One region of the Paenibacillus sp. G2S3 genome, then DNA from elsewhere that is predicted to be linked to it. Evidence: predicted binding sites of a transcription regulator. Region 1 holds the regulator's gene; each other region holds the start of a gene.

Region 1 (4,706 bases):
AAGGAACGATTTCAGGTACGCCATCTAGTTTCTCTTGTTGCAATGCAGGGCATCCATTAGTCAAAAGCAATAGCTTAACTTTTCCCTTCAGCTCTTCAAGCACTTGAATCGTTTCTTCATAGATGTAAGGTCGATTTCTACGCTCCGCTGCGAATTTAGCTGCTAACGTCTCAGCAAGACCTTCGTCCTCTACACCAAGTGCTGCAAGACCACGACGCCATGCCTCTTTACGGTATCCCGGTGCAAGCTGCTCCAATTGACGGAATTCCGGCTGTTCACCTGCAGTAAAGTTCCCCCAAAGTGCTTCAAACGGATTAATCCCAATCATTTTTGTAAATGGGTTCGTTTCGTAGGATTCATATAGTCCTATGGCTTCTTTACGCACCGCAAGTTCCAGTTCTTGTGGATCAATCGTGTCCCCGGCGGCTTCACATGCAGAACGAAATGCTTCATTGACGCTCCGATCATCCCAGAGCAGTGTATCATCAAGGTCAAATAGTACGGCGGAAATTGGCATTACAGGTCTCCCTCTCCCATGGCTGGTTAATTTCTAATCGTGAACTACTTCAATTTGGTGAGCTTTTGCGAATGCTTCCAGTCTAGTCCCCATTGCATTTGTATCATAACGATTCATAAGTCTGGTAAAAATCCATTTCGTGCGTTTGCCTTTATGCTTAATGACAACAGCTCCACGCGAAAGGATGATTTTCTCAATATCAGAAGCTGGCAGATAACGTTCGCGATTGAATTTTATAGTAGATAGTCTAGCATTCTCTACCTTCAAGTACGGACGTCGAAAGAACAGAAGCGCCGCCAGTAAGTAATACAAAACGACTCCTAGCCAGTTCATAAGCATACCATTGCCTTTGGCCTGATCCACTGAACCAATCATCCAAAACATAGTACCAAGCACCAATAACACTACTGGAAATGCAATATTACGGCCTTTAAAGGTTTCACTGTTCTTACCAGGAGACTTAGATCTAGATGCGTAAATCGTTTCCTTCCCCTGCTTCTTTCTTTGCTTGTTAATTTGCTGTGTGTTGCGTTGAACCATTCTTTCCCAAGAACGGGCCATATGCGTTCCCCCTAGTCATCCAGTAATATCTATGAAAAGGAACAGGGTGTTAATGCTTAAGCCCCTTGTTACCTTGTTCATGCTCATCATTATCGACCAATTCAATCGTATTCAACTGTGCTCGGAAGTTATTGCGAATATTCCCCAAATAAATTTCACGAAGCTTGGCGCGTTCCGCCGTTTCCTCTTGATTAAGGCCTACGCTCTTCTGTTTGCGTGCCAATTCGTTAATACGCGCGACCAACTCATCAATATTCAAAAACTTTCCCTCCCCTTATAAATTAATTCTAACTCTGCCATGAGAAAAAGAGCTTGTCAAGGTTTACTCCCTGCAAGCTCTTCATGTCCTCTTATTATGTTCTTAGAATATTAATAAATAGGTAAAGTGAGGATATCTCCAGCATTAATCTGACTGCCTTTAATACCGTTGGATTTTTTAATTCCTTCTATATATACAGCCGTCTTCATATCAGAAGGTTTATTCTCAAGTGCAATACTCCAAAGTGTATCTCCACGTTCAACCACTACGCGCTTCTCATCTTTCATTAAAGTAGTAGATCCTGCAAATACATTACCTACTACTGTAAGCCCTGATAGTACAAGCACAATAATCAATGTCAGCTTAATAACAAAATCTCTCCGGAATAAACGCATCAGTCCTTGAAGCAAATGCTCTGTAAACTCTTTAATCTGAGCAGAATTTCGGGAAATAGGATTATGTCCTAAAGATTCAACCACGGGGGCTTTATCGTAGATGCTACGGTATGTACTGTATTTTAACATGAATATCATCCTCCAAACACTTGTTCTTACTTTTGAGATTATAATAACACGAACATGTGTTTTGTTCAATACTATTTCAGAACAATTGTTCTCTTTTTTTCTGAAATTAATATTTACCATATTATTCATATAAAAAAATCACTCTTATCATTTAGATGAAGGAAACGTAATCAATACGAGACTACCATTTATTAACTCTTTCGAATTAATATTTATAATAGTTAGAACTTATGTTTGTGCGAACGGTAGTTCTATGTTATAATTTTCCCAAACATTACTATATGGGGTTGATTCCAATGTCAAAGATTTCAAGTCGCCAGCTGGCGATCCTGGAATTTATACGTAGCGAAGTCCGCAGCAAGGGTTATCCTCCTTCCGTCCGGGAGATTGGTGAAGCTGTTGGACTTGCTTCCAGCTCCACAGTTCACGGTCATTTGGATCGGCTAGAGAAGAAGGGACTTATCCGTCGAGATCCAACGAAGCCTCGTGCGATAGAATTGCTTGGCCAAGAGGATTCCGAGAATGTCCATCATTTCGCACAAACCGTCGCTCGCATTCCTGTCGTAGGTAAGGTTACCGCCGGGGTTCCTATCACTGCTACTGAGAATATTGAAGACTATTTCCCGCTTCCAACTCACTATGTTGGAGATAACAAAGTATTTATGTTATCGGTTCAAGGTGACAGTATGGTAGAAGCAGGAATTATGAATGGTGACTATGTAATTGTTCGCCAACAACAAACGGCTGACAACGGAGATATCGTTGTAGCTATGACCGAAGAAGATGAAGCAACCGTGAAGACCTTTTATAAAGAACGTGATCATATCCGTCTTCAGCCGGAGAATCCGGCGTACGAGCCTCTTCGCCTTAATCGCGTGACCATTCTCGGCAGAGTTATCGGATTATTTCGAGATATCCACTAAGCATGCACTCCTACCAATCGTAAACGGATACCGCCCTCTAAGGGATGGTATCCGTTTCTGCGAGAAGTATAAGGAAAATGTGTTGTATTAAATATATATTTTCTTAGATTTTAAAAGAGCTGTTCCGCAAATGTGGAACAGCTCTTTTTCTGCTATTTTGTTCAACTAATCCTCTTTAGAACATATGTTCTCATTGATTAAAATGGCCATTTTTAATGAATAACCGTTTAGGCGTCCTGCTCATATCCTATTTAGAAAGGAGTGTTGCGCAATGCCAAATTACCGAATTATAGTGGATCTGACGCAGCGTATGCTTTATCTTCTTGATAATGATACTGTGATCAGGGGATTCCCCGTCGGAATCGGTAAAATGTTAACTCAATCACCATTAGGTGATTTCACAATCATTAACAAACAACCCGATCCAGGTGGTCCATTTGGAGTCTTTTGGATGGGTCTATCTAAGCCTCACTATGGGATACATGGAAATAATGATCCCGCATCCATAGGGCACGAGGTTTCCCACGGTTGTATTCGTATGTACAATGAGGATGTATTAGCACTAGCTGCGATTGTTCCGATTGGAACACAAGTAACGATCAGGAATTAAATCTATCCATAGATAAACACGCCTCACTCCTAGTTCCATGGATGGGGTGTGTTTGTATTTAAGTATTTTTGATGACGAACTAGGAATTATGCGGTTATATGTCGAATATTGTTAACAGGATTTCAAATTGAAAGGAAGTGTTTAGTTTTGAACAACTCAAAAATTAGAACTCTCGTCGATTTCAAAGTCGATGCACTTGTTAAACTCTCTGGCTTATTATTAAATAACGATCAGGCTAGTGGAAAAAAAGTAAATCTGCTCACCTCATTCGGCAGCATTCAAGGGACGATCTCCCCTTCCGCCTCCAATAAAGAGGATGTATTTGACTTAAAATCTCTGATGGATGATGTCATTGTAGATGAATACATATCTTATTTAGGTGCAGAACATCCCGATAAAAATTTCAGCTATAACTTTGTAGTCCTAAACGAGGTTACTGTAAGAGTCTACGCTAATTATGAATCTCCGATCGAATACAAACAGCTAATTGTTTATACCGATCAAATCACAGCCTTCAATTTCTTATAATTTCGACGTAATTATATTAAAAAGCACTCAGGCATCTGCCCCAATTTTGCACTCAGATTGCAGAATCGGCAGATCTCTGGGTGTTTTCTTTTTTCTAAAAAGAAGCCGTTCCTAAATTTCCACGATTTTCGCTTTTAACAGATACTAGTAGAGAGAATTCAGGCATATCTTTCAATAAGCAATAAATCTTGCTCTACTGAGATAACAGGAGGTGTGATTACATGCTGATTTTCTTGATGTACATGTTTGCTATTATAGGAGTAGCCTTAATTCTAAGCGCCGTTATTCTAGAATTAAAAAAGCTATCTGCTTCTTCAGAACTTTCTAGGCTGTTAAACGCAATCTCATCTTTTAACATCATATTTACCAAAACATTTATCCCCCCCAATCAGTCTCACTTAATCGCGCTCAACGAATCTTATAAGAAAATAGCCATAGGTAGCAGTGATCCGAAGACAAGCAAAAAAGCTATAGCAAAGCTATACTCCTTCGATAATGTAATGGGATCAGAGATTGTTGTTAACGCACTTACCCTTTCAAAAGTATCTAAAAGACAACAAAACAGTAAAACAACTGCTTCAAGTGCGAATATTAATGTGCTTAATAACGCTGACGAAGAGGCAGGAGTTATCGAGGAACTTACACTTAAAATATATATAAACAGCAATGGGACTTCTGTGTATAGCATCTCCTTCTTGCCAGGTTTATTACCTATTCAACAATCCGATAATCAGTATAAAGAAGCCTTCTCCCAAGTACAACAATTGCATGCATTCTTCAGGTC
Region 2 (4,706 bases), 1.4 Mb from region 1:
CACCAGCCGCAAAGTTCAAGCAGATTGACTATGATTTGTGTCTTATTGATGGGGTCAACTACCAGATGGATAAATGTATTCACCATAGATACCAATACTGCGGTAATAGCTAGGAGTAAATACCACAGGTCTCAATCTTTAACGTAAAGTCCTTAAGGAAAAATGCTTTTTGATAATCCTTTGATACATGATTTAGTTCTATCATTTTTGCCTTCCTCTCTGGTAATAAATTCATTTTTGTATTTCGTTGCGTTTATCAGTCGCATATGTTTTAATCATCATAAACTTTTGTGTTACAAAAAGGTCAAGAGGGTAGATATGAACAACTATTTTACAATTAAGCAAGCAGCAGAGATCGTAGAGATGACCAGTGAGACCTTGCGGCACTATGATCGTATTGGATTAGTCAAGCCATGCCATAAAGATGAATTGTCGGGATATCGATACTATTCCGAGCAGGAGCTCGTAAAGCTGCAAACCATTGAACTGCTTAAAGCAATGGATCTTACTTTAATGGATATTAAAGATATTTTGCAGCAGAATGATCTCTCTAAAGTAATTGCATTTCTAAAACAGGCAGAAAAAAGAGCAGACGATAAAATTGCTCGTCTGCAGTATGCAAAATCAAAAATTAAACGTGCCTATCTACATTATGAAAATAAGTTCCACAATGGTTATAGTCAAAGTGAAAATTACTTTGTCAGACACATAGAGGAAAGGGTAATTATGCTTTCGAATAAAATGGACAGCCCCACACTTAAGAATTTATGGGACTATCACAGACATTTCTATCAACAAATTGAAACGTCTCTGCATTCACAATTTCTGTTTGAAGATATGGCGGGAATGTTCACGACTGAAGGAATAACACGATTATTTGCTGTTTGCTTGAAATATCCGTCTTTAGAGGGGCTGACTGTGCTACCAGAAGGGGACTATCTGTGTGCAAATTGTACCGAAGAGAATAAGAATGCTGTATTAAAAAATTTACTTGAAAGGGCAAAGACGGAATACGATGTGTGTCCAGATTTTGTTCTTCATAACATTATTGTGACTGGAATATTGCAGTGGGATTATCAGATACAACTGTTCATTAAGAAACGCACATGTTAGAATAAATACAAAGGAAAAGGCTTAGGAAAAGAAAATTGTTCGATTGAAAGTCGCTAATTTAGCGGCTTTTTTTTGATTAAGGAATCACGTTTCTTACCCCTGGCTGAGGACAAGAATGTTATACTTCGCCGATTATTCTCATGAATTCTCTAATGTGAATAAATACAAATTCCACTTCAGTTAATCCATTTTCTATACATATTTTTAATAGTATATTGAGGTAAATAAAGTGATTATTCACTTTGATAAATCCGAAATTGCTTTGTCGGTATTATTTTATGGCTTCGTAAGGATTGCAAAACCATCGAAATATGGGAGTTTAAAACAGATGTTGTGCCGTAGTTAGTTTTATGAAAGGAAGGTATAAGGGTGAGTATTTATTACGCTTCAAGCAAAGAGGATATCACTAAGGATGCACTTCAAGAGTTATTTCTTTCGGTAGAATGGGAGTCTGGCAAGTATCCAAACGAGCTTTTACAAGCCATCGGAGGATCTCATTCAATTGTTACCGCTTGGGAAGGAGGAAAGCTTGTCGGTTTAATAAATGCTTTGTCAGATGGTGTTTTAACGGTATATTTTCATTATATGCTTATTAATCCGAGTTATCAGAGTATAGGTATAGGTAAGGAAATGATGAATATAATGCTTGATAGATATAAAGGGTGTAAAACAAAAGTATTAATTTCTTATCCTCATGCAAAGGATTTCTATAATAAATTTGGCTTTAATACAGAGGATGGAGCTACACCAATGTTTATCTCAGAGTTGATATGATTGAACTAACGGGGAACGTTAGTTCAACGACAACAGCGGCAGTCTAAGACTTTATTTATCAAGTCTTGGTCCGCCGCTGCTTTTTTTTAATGGATCAGTCTAAAACTTATTTTTCAAAAGCTGACGATTTTTCAATTCAAAAACCGCGTTAAATCAACGACTCCAGTCTAACACTTTATTTTTACCAAACAGTAGGGAGAGCTAGAGAATAAGTGGTAACGAGGCTGGTCTTTAGGGTGTTCATAGGGAAGAAGTTGCTATAGGACTCAGATGGCACTAAACAGAGAAAAAAGCCAATATTTTGACCGTTGCGGACTCCACAGGCGCTATTGACCCCCAACCAGCCGAAATCGGACACTTTCGCGACGAATAGCTTCACTGGAGTCCGAAAAGTTGCCAAAACAGCACAAAATTCAAGAATAGTGACTCCTGAGTCCGAATGTATTCCAGCAGAAAGATTAATTGTAGGGGAGCTAGACAATAAGCGGTAACGAGGCTGGTCTTTAGGGTGTTCATAGGGAAGAAGTTGCTATAGGACTCAGATGGCACTAAACAGAGAAAAAAGCCAATATTTTGACCGTTGCGGACTCCACAGGCGCTATTGATCTCAAACTAGCTGAGATGGGGCAATTTCGTGAAGAATAACTTCACTGGAGTCCGAAAAGTTGCCAAAACAGCACAAAATTTAAGAATAGTGACTCCTGAGTCCATAAGTAATTAGTGTAGCTAGCAGAAGCAAAAATGTTGAGTGTTGAATGCGGAATGTTGATGGTGAACGCCGACCTCCGACCCCTAACTCTACGCTCCAAACAGAAAGCATCGAACGTTACGCACCGGATATTAACAAACTAGAAATACTAAACAGCAAGTCACCAAAATACGTTGGATGCGGTTCACTTCGTAGCTGTTTTTAATGTAAATCATTAGAAAATACTAGCAAACGCATGTTCTGATTTGTACAGTTATGCTATACTGAGGGGACGAGGAACGACTGAACTTTTTCATTTGAACATTATCAAACGGTGAGTATTTCACCTTGTTTCATATACATTTTCTCCGCTACGGAAGGAGTCTATCATTTATGTCGGTAACCTTTTTACTAGGCCGATCGGGCAGTGGCAAGACAACAAAAATATGGGAGTCTATCTCCTCTTCATTAGAGAAGGAGCCTCTTGGCGCGCCAATCATTATTCTTGTACCGGAACAAGGTTCCTTTGGTGCAGAACGGGGGCTTCTGACCGTAGGCAATGTGAAGGGAAGCATTCGGGCGCAGACACTGAGCTTTTCTCGGCTTGCTTATCGAGTGAAACAGGAAACTGGGGGTAGCGCTAGTCTGCCGATCAGTGAAGAAGGTAAAAAGATGCTAATTTACAAAATCATCAGTCGACGCAAAGAGGAACTGAAATTGTTCGGTGCCTCTGCTGACAGACCGGGTTTTGTGGAACGGCTAAATCAACTGCATACGGAGATGAAGCGTTGCTGTTTGGCTTCCTCCGATTTAGAGGAGCAGTTGTCCGCAATGCGAGGCGCTATTGCAAGAAGTCCTATTCTTGAAGGCAAGCTGGATGATTTACAGCTGGTATTCAGCGATCTAGAGAAGGAGATGTCACGTCTCTACATCGATGAAGAGGATCGTTTAGCGGAACTAGCTGAGCATATTCCTGAATCCTCCTACATTCGCGGGGCGGAGATTTGGGTAGATGGGTTCCATGGGTTTACCCCGCAAGAATTCGTAGTGCTTCGTGAATTGATGCAGCAAGCATCGAAGCTGACCGTGTCACTTACACTTGATCGTTCGTATCCCTATGGAGATCAGTTGAATGAGCTTGAATTGTTTCACCCAACTGCGGTTACTTACATTAAACTGCGTGGAATAGCTGAAGAGCTAGGCATTGATGTGTGGGACGAGCTTCTGGAGCCGGCGGTTCTTCCACGTTTTGAAGAAAGTCCTGTTCTTGCTCATCTCGAACGGGGATATGACCGCCGGAAGGTCTGGATGGGTGCGGATGAACTGGCAAATGAAGCGATATCTATAGGCGCAGCAGTTTCTCACAGAGCAGAGGTTGAGGGAGCACTGCGCGAAATGATCAGACTGGCGCGAGATGAAGGTGCAAAATATGGCGAAATGGCCGTATTGATGCGTAATATTGGAGATTATGAGCAGCTGATTAAACCGTTGTTCCAAGATTACGGAGTGCCATTTTTTCTGGACCAGAAGGTAAATGAGCTGCACCATCCATTGGTAGAGTTTGTACGTTCCGCATTGGATGTGGTACGTCGACGCTGGCGCTTCGAGGATGTATTCCGCTGTGTAAAGACAGAGCTTTTGCTACCGATGGACAGTAGTATTACGCGTGAGGATATGGATGCTTTAGAGAACTATGTGCTGGCTTGTGGGATTCAAGGATATCGCTGGACGGATGGTCGTTCATGGAAAGGGATTCCTAGCTTGTCGCTGGAAGGCGGCAGACAGATGGATGAAGAACTGCTTGCTACGATGGAGCGATGCCGTGCTAGTATAACAGGTCCTCTATTTGCTTTTGAGAAACGAATACAGAAGAGTAGAAGCGGCCTTGAACTATGTACCGCAGTGTACAAGCTGCTTGATGAGACGGATGTTGCTCGAAAGCTGGAGAAACTTAGTGTTGGTTCTATGGAGAAGGGGCAACCCGAGAAAGCTAGAGAACATAGTCAGCTGTGGGGTGCAGTGCTTGATCTGCTGGATCAGATCGTCGAAATGATGGGCAACGAAAGACTGGAATTTGATGTGTTCACCGGCGTCCTAGAGACAGGACTTGCTGAGCTTAAGATGGGACTTG
Region 3 (4,706 bases), 1.3 Mb from region 1:
AAAAAAGCTTAATGACGCAGGCGTTCCTGTGCTCTGGCGGCCGTATCATGAAATGAATGGCGGATGGTTCTGGTGGGGGCAGAAGAGCAACTACGTGGGACTGTGGAACCTTATGTTTGACCGCTTTACTAGCTATCATAAGCTGCATAATTTATTGTGGGTCTGGAGCCCAAATGCTAAAAATCAATGGAGTGATGACCCTGCGGAATACTACCCGAGCGGTGACAAAGTAGATGTGCTGGCACTAGATATCTATGGTGGGGATTTTAAGGGAAGTCACTATGATAGTCTATGGGATCTGGGTCGTGGAAAAGTGATCGCGATTGGAGAAAATGGAGAGCTTCCGTCCCCTGCACTACTGTCTAAATCACAGCCCAAATGGTCTTATCAGATGACCTGGGGCAAGCTTCTTTATGAGAAGAACACTGATGCGGTGATAAAAGCCTTTATGAACGACAGCTTTGTATTCACACGGGAAGAGTATGCTGCTGAAGCGGCGATTGTGGCTGCTAAGGGAGATAGTGTACTGCAGAGTGGACTATGGGGGCAATATTACAATAACATGAACCTTAGCGGCGCTCCTGCGCTGACGCGAACCGATGCTAACATTCAATTTTCGTGGAAACAGGGTTCGCCCGATCCGACCATTCGTGTCGACGCTTTCTCTATACGTTGGAGTGGCAAGCTAACTGCAGCTTATAGTGAGACTTATACTATTTACTCCTCCTCTGATGACGGGGTGCGGGTGTGGATTGATGGAGTGCTGATTATTGATAGCTGGGTGAATCAGAGTGGACAGGAGCGAAAGGGTACCGTGAATCTGATTGCAGGCAAGCTGCATGAAGTAAAGGTGGAGTACTATGAGAATGAAGGTGACGCGCGAATTGTATTGCAGTGGGAAAGTCCTAGCCAACCCAAGGGGATTATTCCAGCAGGAGCGTTCTATCTTCCATAAGAGAGCGAAAAAAGCCCCGAATTTCGGGGCTTTTTTTAATGTGAAAGGGTCTTAAATTTGTTCGCGGTAGCTAATGTTGTTGGCGATCTTCTCGTCACGAACGGCTTTGCGAAGAACATCTTTGACCGTTTGGGCATTATGGATTTTTCGAAAAAGAAGCTGAGGCGCTGAAGCATCATCAGAAAATACAGTTAATGTACCGATACCGAGCATCCGGTCCATGATAGATTGTGCTACGGATAAATCGCGTACACGCAGTAATTCAATCTCTTCGACATTTTTACCGATAAGTCCGGTCTTTACCATAATGCGCTGGCTTGTAATAGTATACGTAGTCGTGTTTAGGCGTACGATTCCTTTAAGACGATCAGAGATGCTGGCAGGTTTACCCTTCCAGAGCACGACTTCTTGAATAGCATTTTGATTTGCTGATGGACGGCGGGCGGTCACTGGAGCGGTGCCGTCAATGCTGGATCCACATTCCCCGCAAAATTTAGCGCCCTGCTTATATTCTGATCCGCAGGTTGTGCAATAAGCCATAAATACTCTCCTTCCCTCATTACAATTGAAATAATTATAACATAATAGTCATTTTACATAAATTTCATTTGCGCTTTACACAAACCGACATTATTCTGTTAAGTGGAGGGATAAATAATGAAAAAAGTGTTACTAATAGGAACGCTAATGTTGACAATCATCCTTAGCGCCTGCAGCAATAATAATTCAACTTCATCGGCACCTGCCTCAGAAGAAGAAGTGCAGGAGACCGTGCAAAACTTCTACAGTGAAATGTCTAAACTTGATGAATTAGGAAAATCATCTTTAGCGGGATTCAACGAAGCTATTGCCGCTTATTCAGCAGGAGAAATTTCGGACAGGCAGCTGGAGAAGAAGATTAACGAATTCCAGAAGACCGCAACAGACCTATCTAATCAGGCTGAGAAAGTGAAAATCTCCTCTAGCTTGCCCGAAGACATTCGGAAGCTGCTTGAGGAGTCCAAAATTGCTTTTCAAAGTGCTTATTCTCTAAAAGAACAGGCCTCTCAAGGTGCTGATTCCGCAGAGGTCACTGCTGAGCAGTTCGAGGAATTGAATCAGAACGCTGACGTAGCGATGTTATACGGCATTTCCAAGCTTAATGAAGCAAGAGAAGCAACAGGACTCATCGATGCAGATGGTCAGTCCACCACTGAGTCAGGGAACGTTCAAGAATAGATCGAAAGTTAGACGCTGTACAGTTCAACTGTCAGCGTCTTTTTGATGCGATTTTGAGCTTGAGCAGAGGTATCACTGCCAATCCTATAAATAAGCCAGCTACGATTCCTTTTGTGAGGTCTGAGAGCGTATTACTTTGATATACGACTAGATATTCATTATTATACAACTTTTAGATAAAAGAGAAGGATTTTAAAGTGGTATCTTTTTCCTGATTATTGATTATTCAGCGAAGGTGTGGATATAATACAAACATACGTTCGTGTATAGCGGAATAAGTATAGAATTAGGGAGGGATTACCATGGGCAAAAAGCTGGAGAAAAACGGACTGTGGGAAAGCAGTCGCATGATGCTGCCGGAGCACAAGGTAAGAATTATAAGGGATGAACGGGAGACGCTGCGCCGCATCAAGCCTATTCTGGATGAGCAGAAGCTGGAGGAGATCGAATGTACACTGGCCTTATCGTTACGGAGTCATGTGCGCGTGACTGTTGTACTGTTTGATCCCTTTGAGAATACGACACTAAGTGGTTTTGTGACTTCCATTCACACCCACTCGCGTGAGTTTAAGCTGCAGTGGGCGGAGGAATGGAAGTGGATCGATGTGGATGATATTGTTGAGGTTTACATCGTCTAATGCTGAGAACCGCTGCCTTCACTTTTTTCATAAGCAATTAGGGTCACGGTTGGATTGCCGGTCAGATGTGCAATGGAAGCCTCAGCATTACGAATAATCTCGAGTGCTTCTTCCTGCTCGCTCAGGGCAGCAACTTTATAGCTATCGCTATGAATGTCCATATATGTTCCCACCTTTCGCAAATATTTTGCCCTTTTTTGTGGAATTGATCCAAGGTGGAGAAGCTGTGAATAGGTACTTTACAGGGTAGATCTCGGGGATACCGGGGTCTTTTTTTTAAATATAAGAAAGTTATGCATCTATCCTTTATGTCTTATATTTCTCGCTTAAACGCTTATCGTCCTTCCTTATATGGACGCCGAAGACGTTTATGCTTGTGTGTTAAGGCAAGCAGGGATATTAGTACAAGCGAATGGGGAGCCGGGATCATTGATTATACCAAGGGGTGATTCTATGCTGACTTTAGATCAAGTGAGGGATAAATCGGCGGCGAGGCTTGTTGGGCTTCATCCTGTTTTGACAGCAGGGGCGAAGGCTTTGATTCAGCAAAGTTATGCCAGAGGAGTGGCCATCGTGATTACTCAGGGGTTGCGGTCAATTGCGGAACAAAATGCCTTATATGCGCAGGGCAGAAGTAAGCCGGGACCTATAGTTACCAATGCCAAAGGGGGAACCAGCTATCACAATTATGGCCTTGCGTTTGACTTTGCGCTTTTGCTGCCGGATGGAAATAGTCTTTCCTGGGATATGAATCGTGATGGTGATAAAGATAAGATAGCGGACTGGCAAGAGGTTGTACAGGTGGGCAAACAGCTAGGGCTTGAATGGGGAGGGGACTGGACGTCTTTTAAAGATTATTCCCATCTGCAGATGGCCTTCGGCTTAACCACGACTCAACTTCGGGCAGGTATACGTCCTACGACGGATCAGGTCAATGAAGCTTTAAAAAGGATTACTGGGGAGGATGACCAGGTGAACAAAGACGTTAAAGTAACGATAACCTTGAATGGCAGTAAACTTACGGATGGTGTTCTTGATACTGGTATAACGTACGTGCCTATACGAGTTCTGGCTGAGGCGCTTGGAGCAAAGGTCACGTATGATGCAGCGAGCAAGACAGTGAATGTGGTAAAAGAGTAGAGCTATTCATGTATAGACAATGCCACCCAAGGGGAAATTATCAATGATAACTAACCATAAAGGGAGGCATAACGTTGTGAATAAGCTGATAACAAGCCTTGCATGCTGCACTGTACTGTCGATGAGTGTAATGGGAGCTAGTTACGCTAATCCAATCGGGTCAGCTGCTTTAGGCGGTATCCCGAACGCGAATACGGGCATGGATGGTACTGTGAATAACACTCGGATGATGAATACAGAAGGCAATCTAATGAACGGCACCACGGGAACGATGAATCAGCATGAGAGCATTATGAGAGATAAGATTCGCACAGGGGAAAATTACAGACCTAACACCAATAACTACAATGAAAATTACACCCGGGATAACTACAACAGAAATACGGTAACTCCACTATCCAACACTACAACGGATGGTAGATATCGGGCAACCAGCACAACTACGAATACTGGTACTACCAGCAGAGGATCTAATTGGGGTTGGCTCGGTTTGTTTGGACTTTTGGGCCTCGTCGGAATGAGAAGCAGAAGTGACGAACGCAGATAATTCACATGCCTAATAACCCGTGTCGGCACACGCTGGAGCGGGTTATTTTTAATGTGATAAAACTTTTTTTGAAAAAGGGATTGCGCGTTATCGATATTCATGATATTATATTTCTTGTCGCGTTATACGTAAACATCGTATGAAGCTACAACACATAATATGCCGGGGTGGCGGAACAGGCAGACGCACAGGACTTAAAATCCTGCGG

Evidence for each region. The regulator LexA, encoded in region 1, represses DNA repair genes until DNA is damaged. The targets are predictions, from matches to a motif close to CGAACATATGTTCG.
Region 2: addB (helicase-exonuclease AddAB subunit AddB) is a predicted target of LexA. The motif match lies at 2,825-2,838, and genes of this name have one in related genera.
Region 3: QNH28_RS22085 (YolD-like family protein) is a predicted target of LexA. The motif match lies at 2,423-2,436, and genes of this name have one in related genera.

Annotation. Positions count from the first base shown of each region.
Region 1 is NZ_CP126095.1:3,763,756-3,768,461, forward strand. It holds gene QNH28_RS16400 (HAD family hydrolase) at 1-517, opposite strand, end outside; gene QNH28_RS16405 (hypothetical protein) at 551-1,078, opposite strand; gene QNH28_RS16410 (DUF896 domain-containing protein) at 1,128-1,337, opposite strand; gene QNH28_RS16415 (LysM peptidoglycan-binding domain-containing protein) at 1,448-1,861, opposite strand; gene lexA (transcriptional repressor LexA) at 2,158-2,784, shown strand; gene QNH28_RS16425 (L,D-transpeptidase) at 3,056-3,394, shown strand; gene QNH28_RS16430 (hypothetical protein) at 3,542-3,922, shown strand; gene QNH28_RS16435 (hypothetical protein) at 4,144-4,706, shown strand, end outside.
Region 2 is NZ_CP126095.1:5,162,894-5,167,599, reverse strand. It holds gene QNH28_RS22745 (MerR family transcriptional regulator) at 319-1,113, shown strand; gene QNH28_RS22740 (GNAT family N-acetyltransferase) at 1,483-1,887, shown strand; gene addB (helicase-exonuclease AddAB subunit AddB) at 2,969-4,706, shown strand, end outside.
Region 3 is NZ_CP126095.1:5,028,234-5,032,939, reverse strand. It holds gene QNH28_RS22100 (glycosyl hydrolase) at 1-955, shown strand, start outside; gene QNH28_RS22095 (PH domain-containing protein) at 1,007-1,495, opposite strand; gene QNH28_RS22090 (hypothetical protein) at 1,613-2,173, shown strand; gene QNH28_RS22085 (YolD-like family protein) at 2,476-2,811, shown strand; gene QNH28_RS22080 (hypothetical protein) at 2,808-2,972, opposite strand; gene QNH28_RS22075 (M15 family metallopeptidase) at 3,265-3,951, shown strand; gene QNH28_RS22070 (hypothetical protein) at 4,028-4,498, shown strand; tRNA gene QNH28_RS22065 (tRNA-Leu) at 4,660-4,706, shown strand, end outside.